DNA from 2 places in the Burkholderia sp. SR8 genome. Region 2 is predicted to be linked to the other one. Evidence: riboswitches for the same ligand, from Rfam matches in the RefSeq annotation. Region 2 holds a riboswitch; the other holds the start of a gene.

Region 1 (23,475 bases), on a different contig from region 2:
CGTCGGGAAGTACGTCGTGACGACGCTCGGGTTCATGTCGTTGTAGTGCAGGTGGTACAGGCCGAGTTCCGTATCGCCGAGCACGCGGAACCGCGCGCCGATCCCCCACTGGTGGCGCGCGCTCGGCTTGTCGTCGGCGCCGCGCGGAATGATCATCCCGCCCGGGCCGATGATGAATTGTGCGCCGGGGCCCGTCACGTCGGAGTAGCTCCAGTACGTGCCCGGTGCGGTCAGACGGTTCTGCTGGAACGAGAACTGGTAGTAGCCGAGCAGGCTGAAGTTCGGCGTGATCTGCCATTGCGTCGAGATCTGCGGCACCGGCAGCAGGATGTCCTTCACCTCGGCGCCGGCCATGTACGACTTCGTCGCATCGGCAGGGCCCTGCGCACCCGCGATGTTCGGGAAGAACAGGCTTTCGCCCCATGCGACCACCTGGTCGCCGACCTTCACGTTCAGGCTCGTCGCGCCGAGGCGGAACGTGTTGTACGCATACGCGGCGAGCAGCGTCGTGTGACCGCCGGACCAGTAGCGCGCATCGCTCGTGAAGTTGTTGTACTGGCCCGACTGGTTCACGGTGCCCGGCGCATCGTTGTAGTTCGGGCGGTGATAGGCCTGGTCGTAGAACGTGTTCGCACGGACGAACACGCCCCAGTCGTCGTGCTTGAGGTTCACTTCGCCGAGCAGGCTGACCTGGTTCTCGATCAGCTTGTTCTTCGCGAAGTTGCGATCGCCGTCGTCGCCGTTGATGTTCGCGGGCGTCAGCAGATTGCCGCTCGGCGCACGCGTGCGCATGCCGAGGCCGTAACTGAGCGTGAACGTGTAGTCCAGCGTCGTGTCGGCGCCAAGCTCGATCGTGCTGCCGGCGTGCGCGCAGGGAACGGCGCACGACAGCAGCGCGGCGGCCAGCGTCGACAGCGTGGCGGGGGCCCGCCTGTCGGTACGGCGCGAAATCCGTTGATGCATGGTGTCTCCTCTGGGGTATCGACGACGGTCGACTGTGGTTGTCGTGAGAGGCAGAGTAGGGAGATCGCGGTAGCAGGGAATCGTCAAAATGAACTAGATGACTTCCCTAGGACTGGCAACGATCGAACGCCGCTGCGGGCGCCGTACGCATCATCGCGTTTGCGCCTGCGCCGCCGACAGGAACGCCGGCCGTTCGCCGCCGCCGTCGAGCCGCAGGTTCGCGCCCGACGCGTACGACGCGTCGGGCGACGCGAGGAACAGGCACGCGGATGCGACATCGTCGGGCGTCGCGAGCCGTCCGGCCGGAATCGTCGCGCGGATCGCGTCGAGTGCCGCGTCGTCGCCGTAGTGGCCTTCGGCCGCGGATTCGGTCTGCACGAGGCTCGGGCTGATCGCGCATACGCGCACGCGCGGCGCCCATTCGACTGCGAGCGACGCGACTGCGTTGACGAGCCCGGCCTTCGCGGCGCCGTACGCCGCGGTGCCGGGCGACGGCCGCGATGCGCTCACACTGCCGATGAACAGCATCACGCCGCCGTGCGGCTGCGGCTGCATGATCGCGTTCACGCGCTGCGCGAGCTGCAGCGGCGCGATCAGGTTCAGCCGCACGATCGATTCGGTGAAGCGCGGCGATGCGTCGGCCGCGAGCGCGAACGGCGAACCGCCCGCGTTGTTGACGAGCACGTCGAGGCCGTCGGCCGCGTCGTGGATCGTCGCGAGCAGCGCATCGACCTGCTCGATGTCGCGCAGGTCGGCCGCGACGAACGTGGCCGTGCGGCCGCCGGCCGAAGGCAGCGTGCCGGGCGCGCTGCGTCCGCACACGAACACGCGCGCGCCGGCCGCGAGAAACCGCTCGGCGATGCGCCGCCCGATGCCCTTGGTGCCGCCCGTCACGAGCACCGTGTTGCCGCTGTAGTCGAATCCGTTCATCGTCTGCCTCCGTTTGGTGGCCCGATGATAGGAACAAGCGCGCGCGGCTTCGTAGTCTGAAAGGATGATGCCGGCCGGCGCCGACGGCGCAATCATCGTGGCACGCATCGATCGACCGACGAAGGAGACAACCCGCGATGACGACCCCCACGACGCCGCCGGCCGGCATCTTCACCGACGTACCGGGCGGCCTGCGCCTGCATCATTTCGAAGCGGGCGACGGCCGGCCGGTGGTGTTCATCCACGGCAGCGGCCCGGGCGCCAGCGGTTTCAGCAACTTCAAGCACAACTACCCGGCGTTCGCGGCCGCCGGCCATCGCGCGATCGTCGTCGACCTGCCGGGCTACGGGCAGTCGTCGAAACCGTCCGACGTCGCCTATACGCTCGATTTCTTCGTCGGCGCGCTGCATGCGCAGCTCGCCGCGCTCGGCGTCGGGCCGGCCGTGCTGCTCGGCAACTCGCTCGGCGGCGCGATCGCGCTGAAATACGCGCTCGATTACCCCGAGGAAGTCGACGGGCTGATCATGATGGCGCCGGGCGGCGTCGAGGATCGCGACACCTATTTCCGGATGGAAGGGATCCAGCGGATGGTGAAGCTGTTCACCAATCGCCAGATGAATGACGACACCATGCGCGAGCTGCTGACGCTGCTCGTGCACGATCCGGCGATCGTCACCGACGCGCTCGTCGCCGAGCGGATGACGGTGTGCGTCGAGCAGCCGACCGAGGTGCTGTCGACGATGAGCGTGCCGAACCTGACGGGCGCGCTCGGCGACCTGCGCTGCCCGGTGCTCGGCTTCTGGGGCACGGACGACCGCTTCAATCCGGTCGGCGGCGCGCTGACGTTCCTCGAACGCTGCCGCGATGCGCGCTTCGTGCTGTTGAACCGCTGCGGGCACTGGGTGATGGTCGAGCATGCGGCGTATTTCAACCGGGAATGCATCGATTTCCTCGCTGCGACGAATGCGCGATAACACTGGCTGCCCTTGATGGCCGGCCCGTTCGGGGTCGTTCCGCCTGACTACCTGGAGACGTGATGAAACTCATCGAAGACCTGTTCGACCTGCGCGGCAAGGTGGCCGCGATCACCGGCGGCGCGCGCGGCATCGGCGCGGAAACGGCACGCACGCTGGCCGCGGCCGGCGCGAGCGTCGCGATTCTCGACGTGCTGTCGCAGCCGGCGGAAGCGCTCGTCGACGAGATTCGCGCGCAGGGCGGGCAGGCCGCGTTCTGGTCGCTCGACGTGACGCACGAGGCCGACGTCGCGCGCGTGTTCGGCGAGATCGTCGCGCGCTTCGGGCGCCTCGAAGTGCTCGTGAACAACGCGGGCATCGAAGGTCACAACGTGCCGACGCACGAACTGACGCTCGCGCAATGGCAGCGCGTGCAGGACGTGAACGTCAACGGCGTGTTCCTGTGCACGCGCGCGGCGATTCCGCACATCGACGCGGCAGGCGGCGGCTCGATCGTGAACCTGTCGTCGATGTACGGGATCGTCGGCGGCCCGGACGTGCCCGCGTATCACGCGTCGAAGGCCGCGGTGCGGATGATGGCGAAGGTCGATGCGATGCTGTATGCGGCGAAGAACATCCGCGCGAACTCCGTGCATCCCGGCTATATCCGCACGCCGATGCTCGAGGATGCGTTCCGCCAGATGGGCCAGGATCCGGACCGCGCGTTCGAATACATGCAGACGAACGTGCCGATGGCGAAGATCGGCAGTCCGCGCGACATCGCGGCCGGCATCCTGTATCTCGTGTCGCCGGCCGGGCGCTACGTGACCGGCGCGGAACTCGTGATCGACGGCGGATACACCGCGCGCTGACGCGCCGCGGCAGTCGCAACGAAACAGGAGACACGCAGTTGAAAGTGCTCGTGGCAGTGAAGCGCGTGGCCGACGCGAACGTGAAGGTCGGCGTGAAGTCCGACCGCACCGGCGTCGACATCGCGAACGTGAAGATGTCGATGAACCCGTTCGACGAAATCGCGGTGGAAGAAGCGGTGCGGCTGAAGGAGGCGGGCATCGTGACGGAGGTGGTGGCCGTGTCGGTCGGTGTCGCGCAAGCGCAGGAAACGTTGCGCACGGCGCTGGCGATCGGCGCGGATCGCGCGATCCTCGTCGAAGCGAACGACGCGGTCGAGCCGCTCGGCGTCGCGAAGGTGCTGAATGCGCTGGTCGACAGAGAGCAGCCGCAACTGGTGATCGTCGGCAAGCAGGCGATCGACGACGATTCGAACCAGACGGGCCAGATGCTGGCTGCGCTCGCAGGGCTGCCGCAAGCGACGTTCGCATCGAAGGTCACGATCGCCGACGGCAAGGCCACGGTTGCACGCGAAGTCGACGGCGGCGCGGAAACGCTGTCGCTGACGCTGCCGGCCGTGGTCACGACCGACCTGCGCCTGAACGAGCCGCGCTACGTGACGCTGCCGAACATCATGAAGGCGAAGAAGAAGCCGCTGGAAACGGTGAAGCCCGCCGACCTCGGCGTGGACGTGACGCCGCGCCTGAAGGTGCTCAACGTGAACGAGCCGCCGAAGCGCGCGGCCGGTGTGAAGGTGCCGGACGTGAAGACGCTGGTCGACAAGCTGAAGACCGAAGCCAGGGTGCTGTAACAGGGAGCGGACGGACATGACGATTCTGGTGATTGCAGAGTGCGACGCACCGAAGGAAGCCCCGTTGGGGGGCAACGCGTCGATCAAGCCCGCGACGCTGAACGCGGTCGCAGCGGCGGCGAAGATCGGCGGTGACATCCACGTGCTGGTCGCGGGCCACAACGCGCAAGCGGCGGCCGATGCAGCAGCAAAGATCGCAGGTGTTTCGAAGGTGCTGCTCGCCGACGCGCCGCAACTGGCCGAAGGCCTCGCGGAAAACGTCGAGGCAACCGTGCTGACGATCGCGTCGAACTACTCGCACATCCTCGCGCCGGCGACGGCCTACGGCAAGAACATCGCACCGCGCATCGCCGCGAAGCTGGACGTCGCGCAGATCTCCGAGATCACTGCGGTGGTGGCGGCCGATACGTTCGAGCGCCCGATCTACGCGGGCAACGCGATCGCGACGGTGCAGTCGAGCGATCCGGTCAAGGTGATCACGGTGCGTGCGACGGGTTTCGATCCGGTGGCGGCGCAAGGCGGCAGCGCGTCGATCGACAGGATCGAAGCCGCTGCGGATGCGGGCGTTTCGCGGTTCATCAGCCGCGAGGTGACGAAACTCGATCGCCCCGAACTCACCAGCGCGAACATCGTCGTGTCGGGCGGCCGCGGTCTGGGCAGCGGCGAGAACTTCGCGTTGGTGCTGGAGCCGCTGGCCGACAAGCTGTCGGCAGCGCTCGGCGCATCGCGCGCGGCCGTCGACGCCGGGTACGTGCCGAACGACTATCAGGTCGGCCAGACCGGCAAGATCGTCGCGCCGCAGCTGTACATCGCGGTCGGCATCTCCGGTGCGATCCAGCATCTGGCCGGGATGAAGGATTCGAAGGTGATCGTCGCGATCAACAAGGATCCGGACGCGCCGATCTTCAGTGTGGCCGACTACGGTGTGGTCGGCGACCTGTTCACGCTCGTGCCCGAAGCAGCCGCGGTGCTCTGAGCGATGCCGCTGTTCGAATTCAACGGGATGCGCCCGCGCGTCGATCCGTCCGCATACGTGCATCCGAGCGCGGTCGTGATCGGCGACGTGACGATCGGCGCGCGCTGCTACATCGGTCCGCATGCGAGCCTGCGCGGCGATTTCGGTGCGATCGTCATCGGCGACGGCAGCAACGTGCAAGACGGCTGCGTGCTGCACGTCGGCATCGGCGACACGTGCCGGCTCGGCGTGAACAGCCACGTCGGCCACGGTGCGATCGTGCACGGCGCGACGCTCGAGCCGGACACGCTGATCGGGATGAACGCGGTCGTGATGGACGGCGCGACGATCGGCGCGACCACGATCGTCGCGGCGTGCGCGTTCGTGAAGGCCGGCTACGACGTGCCGCGCGGCGTGCTGCTCGCCGGCGTGCCGGCGCGCGTGGTGCGGCAGCTGAGCGACACGGAGATCGCCGCGAAGGCGAACGGCACGCGGATCTATCAGCAGTTGGCGGCCGATTGCCTGAAGACGCTCAAGGAGATCGACGGCACGCACGCGCCGCGGGTCATTCGTCAGACCACGCGAGCCTGACGGCGAGAAAGCCGTCGCTCGTTGGCATGAACGCTGCAAACCCGCGTTCGGTGAGCGCCGCGCGAAGGCGGCGGGAAAGCGCAGTGCCATGAACGTCGAGTGCCGTGTAGCACGGATGTGACGACTGGCCGCCATGGTGATCTTCGATCGCGTCGAGCATGTGCTCGCCCCAGCTTTCCGGATCGTCGCCGTAGCGGATGAACTTCGTGACGCCGCCTGCATCGCCGGCCATGCGGGTCGTGCGCGATTCGTGCCGGATCCGCTCGACGACCGGATCGTTCGCATCGCTCGTCACGACCCACGTATGCCGGACACCGCCGGCAATTTCACGAATGCGCTCACCGCAGGCCGGATCGACGACGAGCGCGATCCTGTGGGGTTCGGTCATGGCTTTTCTCCGGGTTTATGCGGATGGTGTAGCGCCCGCGTGCATGCCGGCCCGATGGTTCGGGTCCGATGGATTGCCTGATGCGGCGTCGTTGTCATAAGATCGGCGTCAGCTCAGTCCTTCGCCTTCGACGCCGAATGAAAACACCTATACGCCTGCGCGTCGCCATCATCGCCTCGACTTTCGCGTTCTATCACGTGTTCATGCACATCCAGTGGATCATCACGGGTTGCATCGAATCGCGCGGCAGCCGGCATTGCAGCTTCGAAAACACCGCGAATTTCGAAGGGATGATGGATTTCGACCTGCTGCTGACCTGCGCGTGGGTCGCGGGCGCGGTGATGGCGTGGTTCGCCGTCGCACGCGCGCCGAAGAAGCAAGGTTGACCACGCGGCCGCCTAATGCGTGCGCACCGGCGCCGGCCGGTCGTGCAGGATCGCGAGCGACAGCGCCGCCAGCCCGCAGCTCGCGATCAGCATCAGCAACGCCACCTTGCCCGCGTGAACCATCACCCAGCCGCCGACCGACGGAAAGCCGAACGTGCCGATGAAATACGACGCGACGAACCACGTCAGCACGCCGTGCTGCTGCGTGTCCGCGCAGTCGTCGAGCGCCTGCGCCTGGATGACCGGGTACACGAGCCCGTAGCCGGCGCCGAGCAGCACGGCCGCGATCGACTGGAACGACGCGTGCGCAGAAGCGCCGAGCATCGCGAGCGCACCGAGCAGCATCGTCACGAGCAGGCCCTTGGTCGCCGTGGCCGGGCGCGCCATCCGGACCCATCTGCTGAGCAGCCAGCGCACGCTGATTACGGTGAGCGTGTAAAGGCTGAAGAATGTGCCGGCACGCGCTTGCGTGCCTTGCACGAACGACATCTGGAACGTCATCAGCCCCGAAAACACGCAGGTGCCGAGCGCGATCATCGCGATCGGCACGGCCGCGCGCGTGCGCGAGATGGCGGGAAGCTCGCGTACCCAGCGGCCGCCGGACGGCGCGGCGGGCGGGCGCGGAGACTGGCGGCCGAACGCCTCCAGCATCAGCGACGCGAGCACGCACAGCGCGCCGACCGCATAGAGCGTGTCGTCGATCGACCAGTGCAGCAGCCGCATCGCATACGCGGCAAACGCCGGCGACGCACCGATTCCGGTCATCTGAAAGGTTGCCGACCGGAAAAACCACACGTTGCGCTCGGCGCCGCTGGTGCGCTCGGCGAGCGACATCGGCGCGGCGAGGTGAAACGCGCCCCAGCCGAAGCCGACCAGAAAGCCGGACGGCAGGTCGGCGTGCGGCGCGCGCCCGACGAGCGCGAAGCCGACGATGCCGGTGCCGATGCACAGCGACGACAGCGCGGCGATGCGTGCCGTGCCGATCTGTTGCGAGAACCAGCCGACGAACGACAAGCCGGCGAACGTGCCGACCGTCGCCGCGGCCAGTGCGGCGCCGGTATCGAGATCGCTACCGCCGATGGCATGGAAGCGCATCGACAGCAGGAAGGTCGCGCCGTAGCCGCCTGCGGTGAGCAGGGTGCCGACGAGGAACAGCAATGCACTTTGAATGCGCATGACGGGCATCCGGGAGCAGCGTCGACGGCCGGGGCAGTCGTCGATTGCGAGACAGTATGGACCAGGACCGATGCGCGGTGCCCGCATTTGCAGTGACGCGGCAGCGGTCGCGGCCCCGGCCGCACCGGTTCGAACACGCTCGATCGACCGCTGCGTTTCCTGCCGTGCGACGCGCATCGATGCGGCTGCGTGACGGTGCGACGAATTCGTCGGCGCACGGCCGTTGCACGCCGCGTGGAGCCCGGTTTTACCGCGTATCGCGCGTCCTTTGCTTTCCCTGTGCGGTGCACTAGATTCGAAGCATTACGTGCCACCGACCGCGCGAGGTGAAGCCATGACACCGTGGGAGATTCAGGGAACCGAGCTGATCAACTGCAATTGCTCATACGGTTGCCCGTGCCAGTTCAATTCGCTGCCGACGCACGGCCACTGCGAAGCGATGGGTGCGATTTCGATCGACAGCGGTCACTACGGCGACGTGGTGCTCGACGGCGTCCGGATCGCGGTCGTGTTTCAGTGGCCCGGGCCGATTCACGAAGGCCACGGCCGTTGCCAGCCGATCGTCGACGAGCGTGCGAGCCCCGCGCAATGCGAGGCCGTCTTGAAGATCATGACCGGTCAGGATACCGATCCATTCGCGACGATGTTCTCGGTGTTCGCGTCGACGCTCGAACAGGCGTACGAACCGATCTTCGCGAAGATCGAATTCGACGTCGATGTCGATGCGCGGCGCGGCCGGATCAGCGTCGACGGCGTGTTCGACCTCGTCGGCGAACCGATCCGCAATCCGGTGACGGGCGCCGAACATCGCGCGCGGATCGACCTGCCGCACGGCTTCGAATACGAGCTCGCGGAAATCGGTTCGGGCACCAGCCGATCGCGCGGCCACATCGAGCTCGATCTCGAGCGCACCTATGCGCAGTTCGCGCGGTTGCACATGAACAACCACGGGCTGATCCGGCATCGCGCCACGGCATGATCGTCCTCGACGACGTCCTGCGGCGCGAGCGTGTCGTCACGCTGGTCGGCATGGCGGCGCTCGTCGGTGCGTGCGGCGCGTATCTGTGGATGGGCGCCGGCACCGGCATGTCCGCGCGGGACATGACGGCGCTCGCGTTGTTCCCGCATCGGCTCGCCGACGACATGAGCGCGATGGCGCCGTCGCTGGCCACCGTGATCGTGATGTGGTGGGTGATGATGATCGCGATGATGACGCCTGCCGCGGCACCGCTCGTGCTGCTGTACCGCCGCGTGCTGCGGCATCACGGTGTGGACGGATCGGGCGCGGCGCTCACGTCGGCGTTGCTGCTGGCCGGCTATCTGGCCGCGTGGCTCGCGTTCTCGGTGGGCGCGGCCGTGCTGCAGATGCTGCTGCAGCCCGCCGGCCTGATCTCCGGGATGATGTGGTGGTCGAAGAGCGCGACGCTGTCCGCGCTCGTCCTCGCGCTGGCCGGCGTCTATCAGTTTTCTCCGCTGAAACGCGCGTGCCTGCGGCAATGCCGGTCGCCGGTGCGGTTTCTCGCGACCTGCTGGCGCCCGGGTGTCGTCGGCAGTTTCGTGCTCGGCGCGCGTCATGGCGCGTATTGCGTCGGCTGTTGCTGGCTGCTGATGGCGCTGCTGTTCGTCGGCGGCGTGATGAACGTCGTGTGGATCGTCGCGTTGTCGCTGATCGTGCTCGTCGAGAAGGTGCTGCCGGGCGGCGAGCAGGTCGGCCGCGCGCTGGGCGTCGTGCTGATCTCGTGGGCGGTCGCGACGTTGCTGGTGTGACGCGCGCGTTCATCATGCTGCGGCCGGGGAGGGGCTCCATGAAGATCCGCTGCGTTGCAGTCGCCGTGCTCGGCGTGATGGTCGTCGTCATGGCAATGCCGGTGCGCGCGGCCGGCAGCATGTCCGACATGAACAGGGGCGACATGAAGTCGTCCGCGCCGGATGCGGCATTGACCGATGCCGAGGTGAAGCGGATCGACGCCGCGCACGGGACGCTGACGCTGAAACACGGCGCACTCGAGAACGTCGGAATGGGGCCGATGACGATGACGTTCAAGGCCGGCGACCCGGCGATGCTCGACTCGCTGCGCGCGGGCGACAGGGTCAAGGTCCGCATCGAGCGCGTGAACGGCGCGCTGACGGTCGTGAAGCTCGTGAAGCCGCGGTGATACGGTTGCCGCGCGCGCGCCGATCCGCGTCGCAGTCGGCATCCCCTTGCTCGACGCGTCGCCGTCCGTGTCGGCATGGCCCGGGCCGGAACCAGGACGCGTCCGGCGCGAAGACGCTGCCGTCACGCGGCCCGCGGAAGCATGGCGTCCGACGACGACGCCGGATTCGCAAGCGACGATGCCGCGCTAACGCGCGTCGTCACCGGAAACGTCCTCCGGCTGCGTGAAATTCAACTCGACACCATTCCCGGCCGGATCGGCAAAAAAGAGCTGGAGTTGGCGCGTGAGCGGCACGTAGGTGCGCGAGTAGCGGACCTGCGCATCGGCGAGGCGCCGTTCCATGCCCGCGGCGTTCTCGCACGAAAACGCCACATGATCGAACGTATTGACCGCGTGCGACGGCCGCATCTCGCCCGGCCGGGCTTCCGACAGATGAAGGATCGCCTGCGTGCCCGCGTACAGCCAGTAGCCGGCGCTCCGGAACGGCGGCCGATGGCCGGGTTCGAGGCCCACGACATTCACGTAGAAATCGCGCAGCGTCTCGAGCGTCGCCCGATCCGCGCGCAGGTTGTAATGATTGAGTCCGATGACTGACATGGCAGGGTGTCCGGTTCGTGCAGGGTGCGCTTTGCACAGCATCGCGCAGCGCGGGGCGTCCTGTCACCCCCGCATGCCTTTGATCGCCGCGGCGGGACGCGCAAGCCCGCGCGCCGGCAGCGGCGTCGACATCACGATCGACGTGCGCGTTTCGCCGTACAGGTTGATGCGCTCGATCAGTTGCTCGAGGTGCGCCATGCTGACCGCGACGAACCGCATCACGTACGAATCGGCGCCGGTCACGTGATGGCACTCGACCACTTCGGGGATCGTTTCCAGCAGCTTCAGGAATTTCGCCTTCGCCGGCTGCGGCACCGTGATGCCGATCAGCGCGCTCACCGGGTAGCCGGCCGCGGCCGGATTGACGCGCGCCGTATAGCCGTCGATCACGCCGGCCGATTCGAGGCGCTTCACGCGCTCCGTCACCGCCGGCACCGACAGGTGAACCTGGCGCGCCAGTTCCGTGTAGCTGATGCGGCCGTTGGCCTGCAGCAGCGCAAGCATCTTCCAGTCGAGTTCGTCCATCGCGGCGGAGTTTTTAAGGTGAAGCCGCCATTTTTCCTTAAAAACCGGCTTCGGCGGCGGCCGGACTTTCCCTACGATGGCGGTTCGAGTCATCGCATCTCGCAAGGAGCCGGCCATGTTGTTCATCAAGTCCGTCGTGATGGGATTGTCGATCGCGGTGCCGGTCGGCCCGATCGGCATGCTGTGCATCCAGCGCAGCCTGAGCCGCGGTTTTCAGGCGGGCTTCGCGACGGGCATCGGCGCCGCATGCGCGGACGCGCTCTACGGGCTGCTCGGCGCGCTGGGCGTCGCCGGTATCGTCACCGCGTTTCCGGCGCTGACCGTCGCGCTGAAGATCGGCGGCGGCGCATTCCTCGTGTGGCTCGCCGCGAGCATCGCGCGGCAGGCGCCTGCGGCCTCCGCGCCACCGGGCGGCTTGCCGCGCACGACCGTGCTGCGCGATTTCCTGACGACGTTCGGCCTCACGCTGTCGAACCCGATGACGATCCTGTCGTTCGTCGGTATCTTCGCGGCGCTCGGGCCGCTGGCGGGCACGGAGGCCGGCGCGATGGGCCCGACCGTGGCGTTGATGGTCGCCGGCGTGTTTCTGGGTTCCGCGATGTGGTGGCTGTGCCTGAGCAGCGCGAGCGCCGCGTTGCGCACGAGGATGTCGCTGACGTTCATGCACCGGTTGTCGCGCGTATCGGCCGTCGTGATTGCCGGGTTCGGCGCGATCCAGATGGTCGCCGGCGTGCGCAGCGCGGTCGGAGCCTGATGCGCACGTGACGCATCGACGCCCGCGACCGTGGGCGCCGATAGGCCGGCGGCGCGCGTCAGAACGTGTAGCTGACCTTGCCGAACGCGGTGCGGCCGAGCGTGTTGTAGCCGTATGCGGTCATGTACTGACGGTCGAACAGGTTCGACAGCGACGCGGACACCGTCAGATGCGCGTTGATCCGGTACGACGCGCGCAGGTTGACGGTCAGATACGACGGCAGATAGGTCGCGTTGGCCGGGTCGTCGAACGTCGTGCCGCCGTAGGTCAACGACGCGCCGGTGCTCAGCGCGTGCAGCTTCAGCTCGTCCCATGTGTGGTCGACGTTCACGCTGACGGTCTGCCGCGGCCGGCGGTTCAGCCAGCCGTCGTTGGTTTCGTCCTGTGGATTCAGAATCCCGATCGCGACGCTGACGGGCGTCGAGCGGCCGATCGTGCCCTTGTACGACAGGTCGATCCCGCGGATATGCGCGCGGCCGATGTTGACCGGCGAGAACGTCGCGGGGTTGTACGCGATCAGGTTGCTCACGCGCGTGTCGTAGATCGCGGCGCTGAAGGTGCCGTACGCGGTGTTCGCGTCGAGCGCGGCCTCGACCGTATTGCTGCGCTCGGGATTCAGGTCCGGATTGCCGTAACCGGGGTAGTAGAGGTCGTTGAACGACGGCAGGCGGAACGCGTTGCCGTACGACACACGTGCCGCATACGCCGGCGTGATCGCCCAGGACAGTGCCGCGTTGCCGGTGTTCACGGCTTTGCCCGCGATGATCTCGTGGCGGCCCGCGACGAACATCGTCACGCTGCCGAGCGTGGCCGACTGATGCAGCGAGAATGCGGAATCGTTGCGGGTCGGCACGCCGTCCGGCACGTCGACCGGCAGGAACGCCTGCTCGCGCGTGAAGTCGTACGCGAGCTTCGTCTCGCCCGACAGCGGCAGGCCGAACAGGTGGAAGCCATGTTCCTGGTGCGTGAGCGACGTCGACGTGCTGATGCGCTGCGAGTCGATCTGGTCGGTCGCGATGGCCGGATCGTTCGCATACAGGAACTGACGGTCGTTCGCATAACCGACCGACTGGTCGAATTGCGTGTCGGGCGTGATGTCGAGATGGAACGCGATGCCGGTCGTCAGTTGATGATCGAGCTCGCGGTTCGCGAAGCCCGCGTTGTCGAACGACAGGTCGGAGCGGTGGTACAGCGCGAACGTCGAGATCGACCAGTTGTCGCGCGCATAGCCGAGCCGCGCGTCGAGGTCCTGCGCGTGATACGGGTTGCGGCCGTTCTCGTGGTACGGCAACACGGGCCGCGTCGAATCGATGCCGGCCGTGTTGTAGTCGTGCAGCCCGAGCGCGTACGTGAGGCCGCCGAGGGCGGCGAGCGGCCCCGTCGACGGCACGGTGCCCGACGTGCGCAGCTGCGTGTCGAAGGTCTTGTTCGAGCCGCCGCCGAACGACACGGTGGTCTGGTTCGGCTGGCCGGCCGCGCGGCGCGTGAACAGCTGCACGACGCCGCCCATCGCGTTCGCGCCGAACGAGGCGGCGGCCGGCCCCGAAATCACCTCGACGCGCTCGAACGCGTCGGTCGGCAGGTCGGCCCACGGCGCGACGCCGGTGGTCGGCGAACCGATCCGGATCCCGTCGATGAAGGCCGCGACCTGGCTGGCCGACGAGCCGCGGATGCTGACCGACGCGGACGAGCCCGGGCCGCCGTTCTGCGACACGGTCACGCCCGGCAGCGTCGCGAGCGCCTGCGTGATGCTCGGGTCGCTCGGCGACAGGCGGTCGAGATCGGCACGCGTGAGCACCTGCGTCGTCGCATAGCGCTGGTCGAACGACTCGGGCAGGTGCCGCGTGTCGGTCACGGTGATCGTCGGCAGGTCGGTGGCGTCCGCGGGCTGCGGCGGCTGCGCGAGCGCCGCGTCGCCGGCGGCATGCGCGAGCGGGGACAGCAGCGCCGTGGCGGCGGACGTGGCGAGAAGGTGGCGAAGGTTCATGGGGCAGCGAAACGTGATCGTGTTGCGGGTACGGCGAGCGTATGCGGGGCGCGGTGCGGCCCGTGCGGGTTCGTCGGGCGGGTCATCGCGCGGCCGGGCAGTGCGGGCGAGCGCGGCGCGTGTCGTCGTCGCACGTGCGGCACTCGCCGGGCACAGCCGGCGGCGCGGCGCGGCACACGGGCGCGGCCCGGCCGCGCATGCGGGCGGCGTGGCGGCGCGATGCTTCCGGCGGGGAAGCGGATCCGGCAAGTACGGACATCGGAAGGGTCCTGAGGTCGGGCCGTCCATGCAACGGGGCGCCCGCCAAAGGCGGTGCCTGGCGCGCCGGGACACCCCGCCCGGTGCGGCTGCTTGGACCTCGGGTCGATGGCAGGTCTCCTGGCTCGCGGGTCGTTATGCGCGCCGGCCTTCCCGGTCTCCCAGTGGCATGCGGTGGCGCGGATTCGCCGCTTACAGTTGCGGGGGCAGCCGCAGATTCGAGGCATGGCCTCCCTGCGTTCCCTTTTGATCCCGTCTCCGGGAACCATCAGCGCGCAAGCGTAATGGCGAGCGCTTGCGGGCGTCAATTGCCCGGCAGCGCGCGGTGCGAAAAAACGTCAGTGTTCGCGGGACGCTTTCCGGAACCGTGCTTTTGCGTATGCGGGCCCCGATTCACGTCGGACGAAGCGGGGCGGCACCACCGCCGTTGCGCCGGAACCGGCTTGGCGCGACGCCCGTCCACCGCACGAACGCGCGCCGAAATGCTTCCTCGCCGCCGAATCCCAGATGCGCGGCGATCCGCGCGACCGGCCAGTCGGATTCGCGCAGGCAGCGCCGCGCGACGTCGGCGAGGCACTGCTCGCGCAACAGGTGATAGCCGCTGCGTTCGGCGGCCAGCCGCCGCCGCAACGTCGCTGCGCTGACGCCGAGCCACGCGGCCAGCTCCGCGAGCGCGGGCAGCGCCTGCTCGCGCGCGAGCGCCGCGTCGAGAAAGCCGCGCACCTGCTGCGTCCACGACACGACGGCCGGCGCCGCATCGATCAGACGAAACGGGAAATCGACGAGGAACGCGGCCAGTTCGCCCGGCTGGCGCACCACGCGAGCATCGAGCCGTGCCGCGTCGAACGCGAAGCCGTAGGTAGCGCGGCCCACGTCGACCGGCGCGTTGAACAGCCCGAGCAGCGGCATCGCGTCGTCGCGGCGCGGATGGGCCAGCCACACGTCGTGCGGCCGCAGCGGCTGCCCGATCAACCAGCCGAACAGCTGCAGATAGCAGAACAGGCCCGTCAGGTCGACGAGGCATGCGGCCGGGCTGCGCGTACGGCGCAGCGAATCCATCCGGAACGCCGCCTGCCCGTCGCGCACCGTCAGCGACAGCGCGCCGGCGCGCGGCGTCAGCATCGCGCAGAACTCGGCCGCGCAGCGGATCGCGTCGGCGAGCGTCGCGCAGCTGAGCAGGCAGCGGCACATCAGGTCGACTTCCTGCTTGCGCATCGGCGGATGGCCGTTGCCGCGCGCGACCTGCGCCTCGAGCCGCTCGATCGCGTCGCGATACAGCGCGACGAAGCCGTCGCGCGTCGGCATTGCCGACGGCGCGGCCGAGGTCCCGCGCGATTGCTCCGGCAGCGCGCCGCTGCGCGTCAGCTCGTCGAGCAGGCGGGCGCCGAGGCCCGGTAGTACGCGCCCGCGGGCCGGCATTGCGTGCTGTTTCATGTGTGTTCCGTTTTGAACGCGATGACAGGGGCCGATGAGCGCGCCGGTAGGGGTTGGCCGCGCGCCGCCACGCAAGAATGCTATCCACGCCGGCCGCATCCGGCCTCGCCGGAACGGCGTAGGCGGCCGGTTTCGCATTCCGCCACGAAGCCTCGGAGACGACCCGCGAAATGATCCAGATCGTAGACGAAATCACCGTCGCGCCCGAGCGCATTCCCGACGTGCTCGCGCTGCTGCGCGACCGCTATCTGCCGGGCCATGCCGCCCGCGGACTGACCGCTGCGGGCTGCTGGGTGTCGCCGCCCGTCGCGGTGCCGGGGCAGCCGAGCACGTTGTGGCTGATCTGGCAGGTTGCCGATGCGCCGTCGTACTACCGGATGCGTGCGCTGACCGACGCCGACGCGGTCGCATTCTGGATCGCCGTCGATGCGTTGTGCGACGCCCGCCGCCGCCATGTGATGACCGGCGCCGACACGCCGCTGCCCGCACCGATGGAGGCCGACCATGCGGCATGACACGGCCCAGATCCAGGTTTCGGCGAACGGCGCTGTCGCCGCGCTCGAACGTGCGTTGCGCGACGCCGCGCATGCGCTGCCCGGCGTGTCACGCGTGGCGCTCGCACGCAATCTCGAAGGCTGCTGGGGCGCGGGCGATTACACGCTCGACGTGCTGCGCGACGAACGGGCGACCGGCCGCGCGACGGATTTCACGGCGCTTGCGCGCGTGCCGGGCGTCGTGCGGATCGACGGCGCCGCCTGTGACGCGATCGGCGGCGGCCTGCGCGAGCCGGCGCTGCGCGACGGCGTGTGGCGCACGCTGATGCTGCGGGTGCGGCCGACGGCCAGCGAAGCGCAGGTACGCGAGCTCGAGCGCGAGCTGCTACGCATGCCTGCGTTCATGCCCGGCATCCGCAACTGGCGGTTGAGCCGGATCGTGACGCCCGGCGCGTGGACGCATGTATGGCAGCAGGAGTTCGCGCACGTCGGCGATCTGCTCGGCGAATACCTGCTGCATCCGTATCACTGGGGCTGGGTCGACCGCCGTTTCGACGCCGAAAGCCCCGACTGGACCGTCGACGCGATTTCGCACGCGTTCTGTCCGCTCGCATCGAGCCTGCTGGCCGACACGGCGGCGTGACGCGTCACGCGTAACGCGCGCCGGCCGACCGGCCCCGGCCGGCGTGCAAACCGATTTCCAATCATCCGGAGACACAAGCAATGCGAGCCTTGCTGATCGACCGCGTCGGCCATTCCGACGCGCTGCGCGTGGCCGACGTTCCCACGCCGAAGCCGGGCCCCGGCGACGTGCTGATTCGCGTCGCGTACGCGGGCGTGAATCCCGCCGACTGGAAATGCCGCGAAGGCTATCTCGGCGCGTTCATGCAGATGACGTTTCCGTTCGTGATCGGCTTCGACGCGGCCGGGGTGGTCGAGGCGGTCGGCGACGGCGTCGACGGATTCGCACCGGGGATGCGCGTGTTCGCGCAGACCGACGTCGGCGCAGGGCGCTGGGGCGCGTATGCGGAATACGTCGCGGTGCGTCACGACTCGGTCGTGCGGCTGCCGGAGGCGGTCGGCTTCGCGGAAGCGGCCGCCACGCCGACACCCGCGCTCGCCGCATGGGCCGGCCTGTTCGACGACGGCGGCCTGGGCGCCGGGCAGACCGTACTCGTGCACGGCGGCGCGGGCGCGGTCGGCACGTTCGCGATCCAGCTTGCCGCGCAAGCCGGCGCGCGCGTCGCGGCCACGTGCTCGGCGCGCAACCTTGACACCGTCGAGTCGCTCGGCGCGGCGACGAGCATCGACTATCGCGCGCAGGACATCGCGGCCGCGGTGAACGCGTGGGCACCCGGCGGCGTCGACCTCGTGCTCGACGCGGTCGGCGGCGACACGCTGCCCGCCGCACTCGACCTGCTCGCGCCCGGCGGCACGCTCGCGAACATCATGACGCTCGCGCCCGGCGACGCGCAGCGGCTGGCCGCGACGGCAGCGGAAGCCGAGCGGCGCGGGCTGCGCACCGCGATGACCTACAGCCGGATGCCGAGCGGCGCCACGCTCGCATCGATCGCCGACCGGCTCGGCCGGCGTGCGCTGCGCGTGCCGCGCTTCGACAGTTTTCCGCTGGAACAGGCGGCGCGCGCACTCGACCTCGTTCAAACGGGCGACGCGAAAACGAAGTTCGTGCTGCACGTTGCGGATATCGCGGGCTGACGCCGAACGGTCCGCACGGAACCCCACCTTCACCGGAGACACCATGAACGACACCCGAACCGCGACGCTCGCGGGCAAATGCGCGCTCGTGACCGGCGCGAGCCGCGGCATCGGCCGCGCGATCGCGCAGCGGCTGGCAGCCGAGGGCGCGACCGTCGTCGTGACCGCGCGCAGCCTCACGCAGTCCGCGACGACCGCCGGCACGCTCGCCGAAACGGTCGCGCTGATCGAGCAGGCCGGCGGCCGCGCGATCGCGCTGGCTGCCGACCTGTCGAATCCTGCCGAGCGCGACGCGCTCGTCGCCCGCGCGGCCGACGCGGCCGGCGGTCTCGACATCCTCGTGAACAACGCGGGCGTGGCCGACTACGCATGCGTCGACGCGATGCCGATGGCGATGTTCGACACGACGATCGAGCACTATCTGCGCATCCCGTTCGCACTGAGCCAGGCGGCGATTCCGCTGATGCGCGCACGCGGCGCCGGATGGATCGTGAACGTCGGCTCGGTCACGGCACTCGCGCCGCTGCGGCCGTTCGACGATTTCTCGCGCGCGGGCGGCGCGACCGTGTACGCGGCGGCGAAGGCCGCGCTGTCGCGCTTCACGCAGGGGCTCGCGGCCGAACTGGAGGCCGACGGCATCGCGGTGAACCTCGTCGCGCCGAGCACCGCGATCCGCACGCCGGGCGCGGCGCGCTACATCCCCGAAGGCTATCCGACCGAGGACGTCGCGTATCTCGCGGAAACCGCGCTCGCGCTGTGCAGCCTGCCGGCGCGCGAGCGCACGGGCCTCGTCGCGCACAGCCTGCATTTCCCGCTGTCGCACGGGCTCGCGGTGCGCTCGCTCGACGGCCGCACGCCGCTGCCGCCGCCGGTGATTCCCGCGTATGCGCATCCGCACATCGACCCGACAGGACTTTGACATGACGCATTCGATTCGCTTCGGCGGCGGCACCGCCGTGATCACCGGCGCGGCCAGCGGCATCGGCAGCGGGCTCGCGCGCCACGCGGCCGCACTCGGGATGCGCGTCGTGCTGGCCGACCTCGACCCGGCGAAGCTCGACGCATTCGCCGCGACGCTCGACACCGACGTACTGTGCGTGCCGACCGACGTGAGCCGGCCGGATGCCGTCGATGCGCTGGCCGACGCGGCATGGCAGCGCTTCGGCGGCGTCGACCTGCTGTTCAACAACGCGGGCGTGATGGCGACCGGTTTCAGCTGGGAAATCGCGCCGGAGCGGTTCGAGCGCAGCTTCGCGATCAACGTGCACGGCGTGATGAACGGGATTCGCAGCTTCGTGCCGCGGATGCTGGAACGCAACGTGCCGGCGCGGATCGTCAATACCGCGTCGGTCGGCGGCTTCCTGCCGAGCCCGCTGATGTCGCCTTACTCGGCGACGAAGTTCGCGGTGGTCGCGCTGACCGAATCGCTGTACGGCGAGCTCAGGATGCTCGGCGCGCCGGTCGGCGTGTCGCTGCTCGCGCCGGGCCCCGTACAGTCGGGCATCTTCGACGATCCGTTCGGCGCTGTGCACGACCGGCCCGAAGTGCAGCGCTTCGTCGACACGATGCGTTCGATGCTGAATGCGCACGGGCTCACGCCCGACGCGTTCGCCGCAAGGGTGTTCGACGGCATTCGCGACGGGCGCTACTGGCTGATTCCGCAGCCGGAGACGCTCGACGGCGCATTGCAGCGGCGCACCGCGGACATTCTTGCGGCACGCGATCCGTCGCTGCCGTCGCTGTGATGGGGGGATGGGGGATGCCGCTGCGGGAGCCGGCCGACCGACGCGGCCGGCTCCCGCAGCGTGACGTGTGCCGCGGTTACATATGCGTGCCGGCGTGCGTGCGGCCGCCCGGATCGCCGCCGCGATCGGGCGGCGTATTGTTCTGATCGATCTTCGCGAGCACGAAGCCGGCGGTCGAATGATGACCGGCCTGCGCAACGTGGTCGCGTGGCGACGGGGCGGCAAAACCGGATGACGCGGCGTTCGGTTGAGCGAACGCCGACAGGGACGCTGCCGCGAGGGCGGCGGCGACGATCGCGTGCATGTTCATGGTGGCTCCTTCTTCACGACTGACTGCGGGACGACCCAATCAGTCTAGGGCGCGAAACTTAACGCGACGTGAAGGAGCGGCAGCGCGTGACGGACGCGATCTTCGTCGCGTCACCGACGCGCCGCGGCGGTCATGCGGACGCGGAGACCAGCGCGCAGAAGTTCTCGAGATCGACGTTGCCGCCGCTGATCACGATGCCGACGCGCTTGCCTTTCAATTCGTCCTTCATCCGGCGCGCGGCCGCGAACGACAGGCAGCCGGTCGGCTCGACGACAATCTTCATACGGGTCGCGAAGAAGCGCATGCAGTCGACGAGTTCAGCGTCGGTCGCGGTCAGGATGGCGTCGACGTCGCGGCGCAGGATCGGGAACGTCAGGTTGCCGAGATGCTGCGTCTGTGCGCCGTCGGCGATCGTGCGCGGCGTGTCGATGTGGACGATCGAGCCCGACCGGAACGATTGCTGGCCGTCGTTGCCGGCTTCCGGCTCGACGCCGTACAGCTTCGCATGCGGCGACAGCGCGCGCGTCGCGAGCGCGGTGCCCGACAGCAGGCCGCCGCCGCCGAGCGGCGTGAACACCGCATCGAGCGGACCGACTTCGTCGAACAGTTCCTTCGCCGCGGTGCCCTGGCCGGCGATCACGTCCGCGTGGTCGTACGGCGGGATCAGCGTGAGCCCGTGCTTGTCGGCGAGCTCGCGGCCGATCTGCTCGCGGTCTTCGGTGTAGCGGTCGTACGTGACGACGTTGCCGCCGTAGCCGCGCGTCGCGGCCATTTTCGCGGCCGGCGCGTCCTGCGGCATCACGATCGTCGCCGGGATCCCGAGGATGCGCGCCGACAGTGCGATCGCCTGCGCATGGTTGCCCGACGAGAACGCGACGACGCCGTGGCGGCGCTGCGTCGCGTCGAAGCGCGACAGCGCGTTGAACGCGCCGCGGAACTTGAACGCGCCCATGCGCTGCAGGTTCTCGCACTTGAAGAACACCTGCGCGCCGAGCGCTTCGTCGATCGTCCGCGACGTCATCACGGGCGTGCGGTGCGCGTGGCCTTCGAGCCGTGCCGCGGCGGCCGCGACGTCGTCGTAGGTGGGGAGGGTCGGAGTGTTCATGAGTCGCTCGTCGGAAGAGTCAGTCAACAGGTCAACGCGAGGCGCGGCGCGTGCGCGTTCGCGTCACGTTTCATTTCGCATCGTTGTATACAGTGGCGCGCGATACGCCGAGATGCTGCGACACGATTTCCATCGCGCGGCGCACTTCGAGGAAGCCGTCCGCCTTCAGCGTCTGCATCAGCTCGCGGCGCTGGTCGGTCTTCAATTCGCGCGGCGTGGTCGCGAGGCGCGTCGCGTACGCATCGATGCGCTGCCGGATCGCATCCGCGCCGGCCGGGTCGAGCGTTTCGGCGACCGGCTCGCCTTCGGTGCTGCAGAACTGGTTCAGCATTCCCTGGAAGCCGCGGAACAGCGTGACGTCCGCGTTCAGGCACAGCGCGGCCACGTAGCGGCCGGTCGAATCCTTGATGCCGACCGACGTGCTTTTCGCGGTGCGGCCGTCGGCGAAGCGGTTCGCGTAGTTCGCGAGCACCTGCGGGAAGTCGTCGTCGGCAATGCGTGCAAGGCCGAGCTCGGTCGCCGGATCGCCGACCGCACGGCCCGACAGGTTGTTGTGGATCGCGAGGATCGCGTGCTCGGGCGTGCGCAGGTCGTGCACGACGACCTCGGTGAACGGTGCGAACATCGCGCCGAGCCCTTCGGCGATGCGCAGCACCTGTTCGATCAGCGACGCCTGTTCGGATGGCGGGTGGCGGCGGGGTGTGGTCATGCGTCGGCCTCGAGCGTCGGCGCGGCCGGTGCGGCGGCTGCGGTGCCCGCATCGCTCGCTTGCGGCCGCGTGATGTCGGCCAGCAGCGGCCGGGCGATCCGCACATAGTCGGACGCATCGAGCACGATCGAGCGATCGAGCCGGCCCGCGTTGAACGCGATTTCGTCATTGAGCGCGATCAGCGCGGGATCGACGACGAGCGTCACGTTCGCGTCGAACACGAACGGCGGCACGGCGCCCATCACGCAGCGCGTGACCGTGGCGGCGAGTTCGGGCGGCGCGAGCGTCGCCTTGCGGCGGCCGAGCGCGTCGGCGACCTTGCGGAAATCGATCTTCAGATGGCCGGGGATCACCGCGAGCGCCGCGGCATCGCCGCCGTCCCTGAACGTGCAAAGCATCGCCTTCGCGCCTTGTTCGGGACGCGTGCCGCGAATCGCGGCGATCACGTCGGATTTGCCTTCGGCCGGGTGCTCGAGCACGCGGAACCGCGCGCCGGACGTCGTCAGCAGCTCGCACAGCGCGTCGAAAACAGGGTAGTCGCTCATGTCGTTCCAGGCAGGAGGGGCGCATCGCGATACGCGGAGACGGCGCGTGTCGTTCGCCGTCGATGAATCGTCCAAGTATAGACGTTTTGTCACATCCGCGGCAGGGCCGTGACGCGTGGACTGCGAAATCTGTCGTTCCACCAGGTGCCGAAAGATCGTTTCATATCGCGGAATGCGAGCCGAATTCCCGCCGCAACGCCGTCCCGCCGCTTGAAAACCTGTTTTGCATCGCAAAACGGCTTGCTTATCTCATTGAAAAACAAGCGAAATTTATATCTTATGTCTTATATAAGAGTTGTTCGAAACCGCGACGGCCGGCGTTAGTATTGAGTCCATGCAGTTCGCTTCGTCACACGCGGCGGACACGCTGAACGCTTTACTCAAATGCGCTTCGTTCCCAGGAGATAGACATGTCCCAATATCAAGACGACATCAAGGCAGTGGCTGGTTTGAAGGAAAACCACGGCAGCGCGTGGAATGCCATCAATCCCGAGTACGCCGCCCGCATGCGTGCCCAGAACAAGTTCAAGACGGGCCTCGACATCGCGCGTTACACCGCGAAGATCATGCGCGCGGACATGGCCGCGTACGACGCCGACCCGTCCAAGTACACGCAGTCGCTCGGCTGCTGGCACGGCTTCATCGGCCAGCAGAAGATGATCTCCATCAAGAAGCACTTCAACAGCACCGAACGCCGCTACCTGTACCTGTCGGGCTGGATGGTCGCCGCGCTGCGCTCGGAGTTCGGCCCGCTGCCGGACCAGTCGATGCACGAGAAGACCTCGGTCAGCGCGCTGATCCGCGAGCTGTACACGTTCCTGCGCCAGGCCGACGCGCGCGAACTCGGCGGCCTGTTCCGCGAGCTCGATGCGGCGAAGGACGCCGCCGCGAAGGCCGCGATCCAGGAAAAGATCGACAACCACGTGACGCACGTCGTGCCGATCATCGCCGACATCGACGCCGGCTTCGGCAACGCGGAAGCGACCTACCTGCTGGCCAAGCAGTTCATCGAAGCGGGCGCATGCTGCATCCAGATCGAGAACCAGGTGTCCGACGAGAAGCAGTGCGGCCACCAGGACGGCAAGGTCACCGTGCCGCACGAGGACTTCCTCGCGAAGATCCGCGCGATCCGTTACGC
Region 2 (6,988 bases):
CTGGGCCTGCGCGCCGACATGGACGCGCTGCCGATCCACGAGTCGACCGGTCTCCCGTACCAGAGCACGATCCCCGGCAAGATGCACGCGTGCGGCCACGACGGTCACACCGCGATGCTGCTTGCCGCCGCGAAGCACCTCGCGCGCGAGCGCCGCTTTTCCGGCACGCTGAACCTGATTTTCCAGCCGGCCGAGGAAGGGCTCGGCGGCGCGAAGAAAATGCTCGACGACGGGCTGTTCGAGCAATTCCCGTGCGACGCGATCTTCGCGATGCACAACATGCCCGGTTTCCCGACCGGCAAATTCGGCTTCCTGCCGGGGCCGTTCATGGCGTCGTCGGATACCGTGATCATCGACGTGCAGGGGCGCGGCGGCCACGGCGCGGTGCCGCACAAGGCGATCGACCCGGTCGTCGTATGCGCGCAGATCGTCATCGCACTGCAGACGATCGTGTCGCGCAACGTGTCGCCGCTCGATATGGCGATCGTCACGGTCGGCGCGATCCACGCGGGCGACGCGCCGAACGTGATCCCCGACCGCGCGCAGATGCGCCTGTCCGTGCGCGCGCTGAAGCCGCACGTGCGCGACCTGCTCGAAACGCGCATCAAGGAAGTCGTTCATGCGCAGGCGGCCGTGTTCGGCGCGAGCGCCACGATCGACTACCAGCGCCGCTACCCGGTGCTCGTCAACGACGAGGAGATGACCGCGTTCGCCCGCGGCGTCGCGCGCGAGTGGGTCGGCGAAGCGAACCTGATCGACGGGATGGTGCCGCTCACGGGCAGCGAGGATTTCGCGTTCCTGCTCGAGAAGCGGCCGGGCTGCTACCTGATCATCGGCAATGGCGACGGGGAGGGCGGCTGCATGGTGCACAACCCCGGCTACGACTTCAACGACGCGGCGCTGCCGACCGGCGCGTCGTATTGGGTGAAGCTGGCCGAAGCGTTCCTGGTGTGACGGCAAGGCGGGCGCGCAGAAGCGACGACGAGCGGGCGGCCGACTTCAATACGTACCGCCGTGTTCCATCGCGAAACGGACGACACGTCCGATGTCGTCCGCATCCTGCCGCAACGCATCGACATCGAACGGCATCTGCAATCGCAAGCAGCGCGTGCAGCGACTATGCCGAAACGACTTCGTGATTTCGGTGTGAGGTGCCGTTCAGGCCAGGCGTCGTGGCGATGCCGGTCACACTAGAACACATCCCCGCCGAACAGCGCCACCGCCGCATCCGGATCCGACGGCCAGTACATGTGCATGTACGTCGCGACGATCGCGCCCGAGCGATACACGGCTTCGCCGCTGCCCGGCTCGCCATCGGGCCGCGCGGCGGTCGCCACCGGCGCCAGCGGCGTATCGAGCCGCGAATAGTGAAACGTATGCCCGCGCATCGCCCCGGTGCGCGTCTCCAGCTGCTGCATCCCGAGCGCCGCGAACCGGCGCTGCATCGTCGCATGGCCGGGCAGCAGCCCGAGCATCTGCGTCGTCACGCCGTCCACGTCGGTCAGCGATTCGCACAGATACACCATCCCGCCGCATTCCGCGACGATCGGCCGGCCGGCTGACGCGTGCGCGCGGATCGACCGCGCGGTCACGGCATTCGCCGCGAGCGTCGCCGCATGCAGCTCCGGATACCCGCCTGGCAGGAACAGCGCGTCGCAATCGCCGGGTACGGGCTCGTCCGCCAGCGGCGAGAAGAACTGCAGCTGCGCACCGAGCGCGGCGAGCAGCGCCAGATTCGCCGGATAGATGAACGAAAACGCGGCATCGCGCGCGATCGCGATCCGCTTGCCGGCGAGCGCGCGCGGCAGCGGGGTCGCAACGTCCGGTTCGGCGAATGCGACGGCGGGCGGCAATTCGGCAAGCGCCGTCTGTGCGAGCACGTCGGCCGCACGCTCGAGCCGCGCATCGAGGTCGGCGATGTCGGCCGGCTGGTGCAGGCCGAGGTGCCGTTCCGGCAGCGCGATGCCCGCATCGGCCGGCACGTGCCCGAGCCAGCGCAAGTCGCCGGGCAGCGCCTGACGCAGCAGCGCCGCATGCCGCGGCGAGCCGACACGGTTCGCCAGCACGCCGTGAAACGGCAGTCCCGGCCGGAACCGTGCGAGTCCGAATGCGATCGCCGCGAACGTCTGCGCCATCGCCTTCGCGGAAATCACCGCGACGACCGGCACGCCGAACGCGGCCGCGAGGTCGGCACTGCTCGGCGTGCCGTCGAACAGCCCCATCACGCCTTCGATCAGGATCAGGTCCGCATCGCATGCGGCGTCGGCGAGCAGCGCGCGGCAACCGGCTTCGCCGACCATCCCGAGGTCGAGCGCATGCACGGGTGCGCCGCTCGCGCGTTCGAGCAGCATCGGATCGAGAAAATCCGGCCCGGTCTTGAACACGCGCACGCGCCGGCCGAGCCGGCGGTGCAGCCGCGCGAGGCCGGCCGTCACCGACGTCTTGCCCTGGCCGGACGCGGGCGCGCTGACGAACAGCGCGGGGCAGGCCGGCATCGGTCAGAACTCCACGCCGGGCTGCGCCTTCACGCCTTGCTCCTTGTACGGATGCTTGACGAGCCGCATCTCGGTGACGAGATCGGCCGCGTCGATCAGCGCATCCGGCGCATGCCGGCCGGTGACGACGACGTGCACCGAAGCCGGTCGCGCGACGAGCGTCGCGAGCACTTCGTCGAGCGGCAGGTATTCGTACTTCAGCACGGTATTCAGCTCGTCGAGGATCACCATCCGGTAGTCGCCGCTGTCGATCATCCGGCGCGCCTCGTCCCAGCCCTTGCGCGCGGTCGCGATGTCGGCGTCGCGGTTCTGCGTGTTCCACGTATAGCCGTCGCCCATCGTCACGAAGTCGCATTGCGCGACCGCGCCGAGGAAATCGCGCTCGGACGTATGCAGCGCGCCCTTGATGAACTGCACGACGCCGAGCCGCATCCCGTGGCCGAGCACGCGCACGGCCATCCCGAACGCGGCCGTGCTCTTGCCCTTGCCGTTGCCGGTGTTGACGATCAGCAGGCCCTTTTCCTGCGTGGCGGCGGCCTGTTTCTTTTCATGGCCGGCGCGGCGGCGTTCGGTCATCCGCTGATGGGATTCGGCATCGGTCTTCATCGGGAGTCGTCCTGTCGAAAGCGAAACAAAAGTTCAGAGCGGGCCGGCGAGCGCGACCGTCACGCCGCCCACGATGGATTTGGGGCCGAGCAGCCGCCCGGCAGGCGCTGCAAGCTGCGCGCACGGCTCGGCCACGCCGGCCACGCCGAAGCGCGCGAGCGCGGCAGCCGACGGGCCGCTCGACGCGGGCGCCGTGCACTGCGCGAGCTGCGCCGCGTCGAATGCGACGAGCGGCCAGCCGCGCCGCGCGCACAGCGTGCGCAGCGGCCGCGCACGCGCCTTGTCGGCGAGCGTCGCGACGACGGCCGGCTCCGCGTCCGGGTACTGTGCGAGCGCCGCGCGAATCGCGGCGTCGAGCTGCGCGGCGCTCACGTTCGCGCGGAAACCGACGCCGAGCGCGACGCGCATCATGCACGCGTGCCGAGCGCGGCACGCACCGCCGGATCGTCGGCGAGCGCCGCGACGCGCCCGATCACGACGATCGCGGGCGAGCCGATGCCGGTCGCGCTCACGCGTTCGACGATCGTATCGAGCGTCGCGAGCACGTGCCGCTGCACGTCGCGCGTCGCGTTCTCGATCGCCGCGCACGGCGTGTCGCCGGCAAGGCCGCCGTCGCGCAGCGCGGCCGCGATCGCATCGAGCCGGCGAATGCCCATGTAGATCACGATCGTCATCCGCGTCGCGGCGAGCGCGCGCCAGTCCGGTTCGTCGGCGCCCGCGCCGTGGCCCGTGACGAAGATCACGCCCTGCGCGTCGCCGCGATGCGTGACCGGAATGCCGAGCGCGGCCGGCGCGGCGATCCCGGCCGTGATGCCGTTCACGACTTCGACCGGGAAACCGGCCGCGCCGAGCGCGAGCAGTTCCTCGCCGCCGCGGCCGAACACGAACGGGTCGCCGCCCTTGAGCCGCGCGACGCTGCGGCCCGCGCGCAGGTGCGCGAGCATCGCCGCGACAATCGCTTCCTGCGGCGTCGACGCATGGCCGCCGCGCTTGCCGACATGCTCGATGCGCGCGTCGGCGCGCGCGTGGCGCAGCACGTCCGGGTTCACGAGATCGTCGACCAGCAGCACGTCGGCCGCGGCGATCGCGCGCACGGCTTTCAGCGTGAGCAGATCGGCGTCGCCGGGGCCGGCGCCGACGAGCCAGGCGCGGCTCACCGGGCGCGGCACGGCGCGCACCGTGCGGTAGCGGTGGAAAGGGGACAGCGAGCGGCACATCGGCGGCCGGCGGACAGGCAGGGCATGGCGGATCGGGCGAAACCCGCGCACGCGCGGGCGGAATGCGCACCCGATCCGTCCCCCGCGGACAGGGCGTTCGGCGAGCCTTTGGCTCGCCCCTTGCGTCGGCCGGTATCCGGGCTGGCCGCTTGCCAGGCCGCAGCCTTCCCGCCCTGGCGGGCAGTGGCATCGCGGGCGGCCTGGGCGCGTGCGGGGGAACCGCGGCGCGCGGGCGGCGTACCGTTGCGGGGACAGCACAGGCCCGGCGGATTCCCGCCTCCTGTTTCCCGTTTAACTGCATGCGCGGGAATGCGCATGCGAGCACCGAACGCGGCGCATACGATAGCACAGGCTTGCACGATGCAAGCCGCCCGGCGCGCCGGCTGCGCGGGGCCGGCGCGTGGGCCGCCGGGATCAGAACCTGTACGCCGCCGTCAGCGTGAACGTCCGCGGCGAACCTGGCATGATCTGCGCAGTGCTCGTCGCGTTCGAGTAATAGTCGCGATCGGTCAGGTTGACGGCCGCCAGCGTCACTTCGAGGTCGCGTGTCCGGTATCCGGCCTTGCCGTCCCAGCGGACGTAGCCGGGCAGCTTGAGCAGATTGTCCCGCTCGGCATGGCGCGCACCTTCGTAAATCAGCCCGAGTTCCGCGAAAAAGCCGAGCAGCGGCGCGTGGCTGACGAACAGGCTGCCGTTCGACGACGACACGCCTGCCGGCCGCTTGCCCGCGTACTTCGGCTCGGCATCGACCACCCGCGCGTGCTGCCATCCGATGCCGCCGCGCACGAACCAGTCGCCCGCGAGCCGGCCCGCGACGCCCAGTTCCAGTCCGCGATTGCGCTCGAGGCCGGTCAGGTCAAAAAATCCCGGCCGGATCGGATCGGCGACGCGGCGGTTGTACAGGTCGAGCTGGAACAGCGCGAGAGTCGTACTCAGTGCGCCGCCGCGCCAGTCGCTTTTCACGCCGACTTCGTATTGGCGCGTGTATTGCGGGCCGAGATCGTTGGCATTGCCGCGTGCGTTCGGCGTGATTCCGATCAGGTCGCCGCCGACCGGCGCAAAGTTCTTGCTGTACGACGCATACATGCTGTGCGCAGCGACCGGCGACCACACGACGCCGAGCCGCGGGCCCCACGCCGTCGTCGTGCGCCGCGAGCGCAGGTTGTCCAGAACGTTGCTGGAATCGACGTCGAAGCGTTCCCAGCGCAGGCCGCCGAGGAGCTTCCACGATCGTCCGAGCTCGACCCGGTCCTGCGCGAAGACCGCATAGTCGCTGACACGATGGCGGTTCATCGCGAACGGCCGGAGGGCCGAGCCGGCAGGTACGGCGCTGTCCGGTCCAGTGATCGGGACCGGTGCCGCGCCCGCCTGCAGGAGCTTCGGCGCGCGCCGTTGCCAACCGTATTCGATGCCGAGCAGCAGGTCGTGCAATGCCGGCCCTGTCGCGAGCCTGCCGCTCAATTCGATGCCGGTCTGCACATTGAGATGCGTCATGTCCTGCACGTAGCGCGCACGCGGCACGTGTCGGTAGTCGCGCGGTTTCGCGACGTAGCTCTGCGTGACGTAGGTATTGTCGAACGTGCTGTGCAGATCCAGCACGCTCAGCGCGTGCCGGACCTGCCAGTCGCCGCCGAGCGCGTGGGTGAAGACCGAGCGCCAGTTCATGTTCGCGTCGCGGATGGTGTCCTGGCCCGCTGCGCCGAAAAACGTCGTCCGCGACGCGGCCGGCAGCGAGAACGCGACCGGCCTGCCGGCCGCGTCGACCTCGGCGACCGACGCGGGCAGACCGCGATCGGGCACGCGCTTGTAGGCGTCGTATTCGAACTGCAGCAGCCAGCTTCGCCGCGCGTCCTGCCATTTGATCGAAGGCGCGACGTACTGGCGTGTGCCGTCGACGTGGTCGCGGAAGCTGCGTGCATGTTCACGCCCGGCGTTGAGCCGCATGCTCCATGCGCCGGACAGCATCCGGTTGAGATCGACCGATGCGCCGAGACGTCCGTCACTGCCTGTTGCGGCCGAGACATTTCCGAAGTTCTCCGGCAACGGTTGCTTGGTGATCCGGTTGATGACGCCGCCGCCGCTGCCGCGCCCGTACAGCGCTGCGGCCGGCCCCTTCAGCACTTCGATGCGCTCGATGTTGCCGAGGCTGCGCACGTATTGCGCATCGTCGCGCATCCCGTCGAGCAGCAGGTCGCCTGCGCCGGAAAAACCGCGAATGCGGAACGAATCGAAGCGTGTATCGGACGTGTTCGACATGCCCGGCACGCCGGCCAGCGCATCGGCAAGCGTGCGGCCGCCGTAGGACAGCGCTTCGTCGACCGAGACGCTGTCGACGGTTTGCGGTACGTCACGCGGGTCGCTGGCGGTGCGGGTCGCCGTGCTCACGCTGTCGGGACGAGGATCGTACGGGTGGCGGCGGCTGCGCACGTCGATCGCGGACAGTTCGTCGTCGAACTCGGCCGCCGCGAGGGGGGACGGCGCAACGCCCGCAATCGAGCACAGCGAAAGGGCCAGCAAAGGAAAACGCCATCCGGATATCTGCCGTTTTGACATGAATATTCAAGGATCACTGAATGAGCCGCCTCGCGTTGCCGTTGCGTCAATGCCGTGTTGTTGTCGGGCAAAGTTTATCTCGTTCAGGTGAAAACGACAATCATTCGCGTTTGCCGG

What was found. Region 2 has a riboswitch for cobalamin ahead of cobA (uroporphyrinogen-III C-methyltransferase). Riboswitches for the same ligand answer to the same signal wherever they lie in the genome.
Region 1: another riboswitch for cobalamin. It lies ahead of Q3A80_RS05640 (TonB-dependent receptor domain-containing protein); the one in region 2 lies ahead of cobA (uroporphyrinogen-III C-methyltransferase).

Annotation. Positions count from the first base shown of each region.
Region 1 is NZ_JAULUC010000003.1:303,056-326,530, forward strand. It holds gene Q3A80_RS05560 (DUF1302 domain-containing protein) at 1-963, opposite strand, end outside; gene Q3A80_RS05565 (SDR family oxidoreductase) at 1,114-1,893, opposite strand; gene Q3A80_RS05570 (alpha/beta fold hydrolase) at 2,031-2,867, shown strand; gene Q3A80_RS05575 (SDR family NAD(P)-dependent oxidoreductase) at 2,930-3,718, shown strand; gene Q3A80_RS05580 (electron transfer flavoprotein subunit beta/FixA family protein) at 3,757-4,506, shown strand; gene Q3A80_RS05585 (electron transfer flavoprotein subunit alpha/FixB family protein) at 4,523-5,482, shown strand; gene Q3A80_RS05590 (acyltransferase) at 5,486-6,052, shown strand; gene Q3A80_RS05595 (hypothetical protein) at 6,027-6,440, opposite strand; gene Q3A80_RS05600 (hypothetical protein) at 6,578-6,826, shown strand; gene Q3A80_RS05605 (MFS transporter) at 6,839-8,002, opposite strand; gene Q3A80_RS05610 (DUF1326 domain-containing protein) at 8,337-8,981, shown strand; gene Q3A80_RS05615 (DUF2182 domain-containing protein) at 8,978-9,769, shown strand; gene Q3A80_RS05620 (copper-binding protein) at 9,808-10,158, shown strand; gene Q3A80_RS05625 (VOC family protein) at 10,345-10,755, opposite strand; gene Q3A80_RS05630 (Lrp/AsnC family transcriptional regulator) at 10,819-11,280, opposite strand; gene Q3A80_RS05635 (LysE/ArgO family amino acid transporter) at 11,396-12,034, shown strand; gene Q3A80_RS05640 (TonB-dependent receptor domain-containing protein) at 12,093-14,021, opposite strand; cobalamin riboswitch at 14,373-14,564, opposite strand; gene Q3A80_RS05645 (AraC family transcriptional regulator ligand-binding domain-containing protein) at 14,673-15,713, opposite strand; gene Q3A80_RS05650 (hypothetical protein) at 15,884-16,228, shown strand; gene Q3A80_RS05655 (Dabb family protein) at 16,218-16,850, shown strand; gene Q3A80_RS05660 (NADP-dependent oxidoreductase) at 16,931-17,923, shown strand; gene Q3A80_RS05665 (SDR family NAD(P)-dependent oxidoreductase) at 17,967-18,842, shown strand; gene Q3A80_RS05670 (SDR family NAD(P)-dependent oxidoreductase) at 18,844-19,668, shown strand; gene Q3A80_RS05675 (hypothetical protein) at 19,745-19,978, opposite strand; gene Q3A80_RS05680 (threo-3-hydroxy-L-aspartate ammonia-lyase) at 20,109-21,083, opposite strand; gene Q3A80_RS05685 (helix-turn-helix transcriptional regulator) at 21,154-21,792, opposite strand; gene Q3A80_RS05690 (YbaK/prolyl-tRNA synthetase associated domain-containing protein) at 21,789-22,337, opposite strand; gene Q3A80_RS05695 (isocitrate lyase) at 22,748-23,475, shown strand, end outside.
Region 2 is NZ_JAULUC010000007.1:108,323-115,310, reverse strand. It holds gene Q3A80_RS11180 (M20 aminoacylase family protein) at 1-954, shown strand, start outside; gene Q3A80_RS11175 (cobyrinate a,c-diamide synthase) at 1,191-2,495, opposite strand; gene cobO (cob(I)yrinic acid a,c-diamide adenosyltransferase) at 2,499-3,101, opposite strand; gene Q3A80_RS11165 (cobalamin biosynthesis protein) at 3,135-3,512, opposite strand; gene cobA (uroporphyrinogen-III C-methyltransferase) at 3,509-4,318, opposite strand; cobalamin riboswitch at 4,429-4,663, opposite strand; gene Q3A80_RS11155 (TonB-dependent receptor) at 4,733-6,871, opposite strand.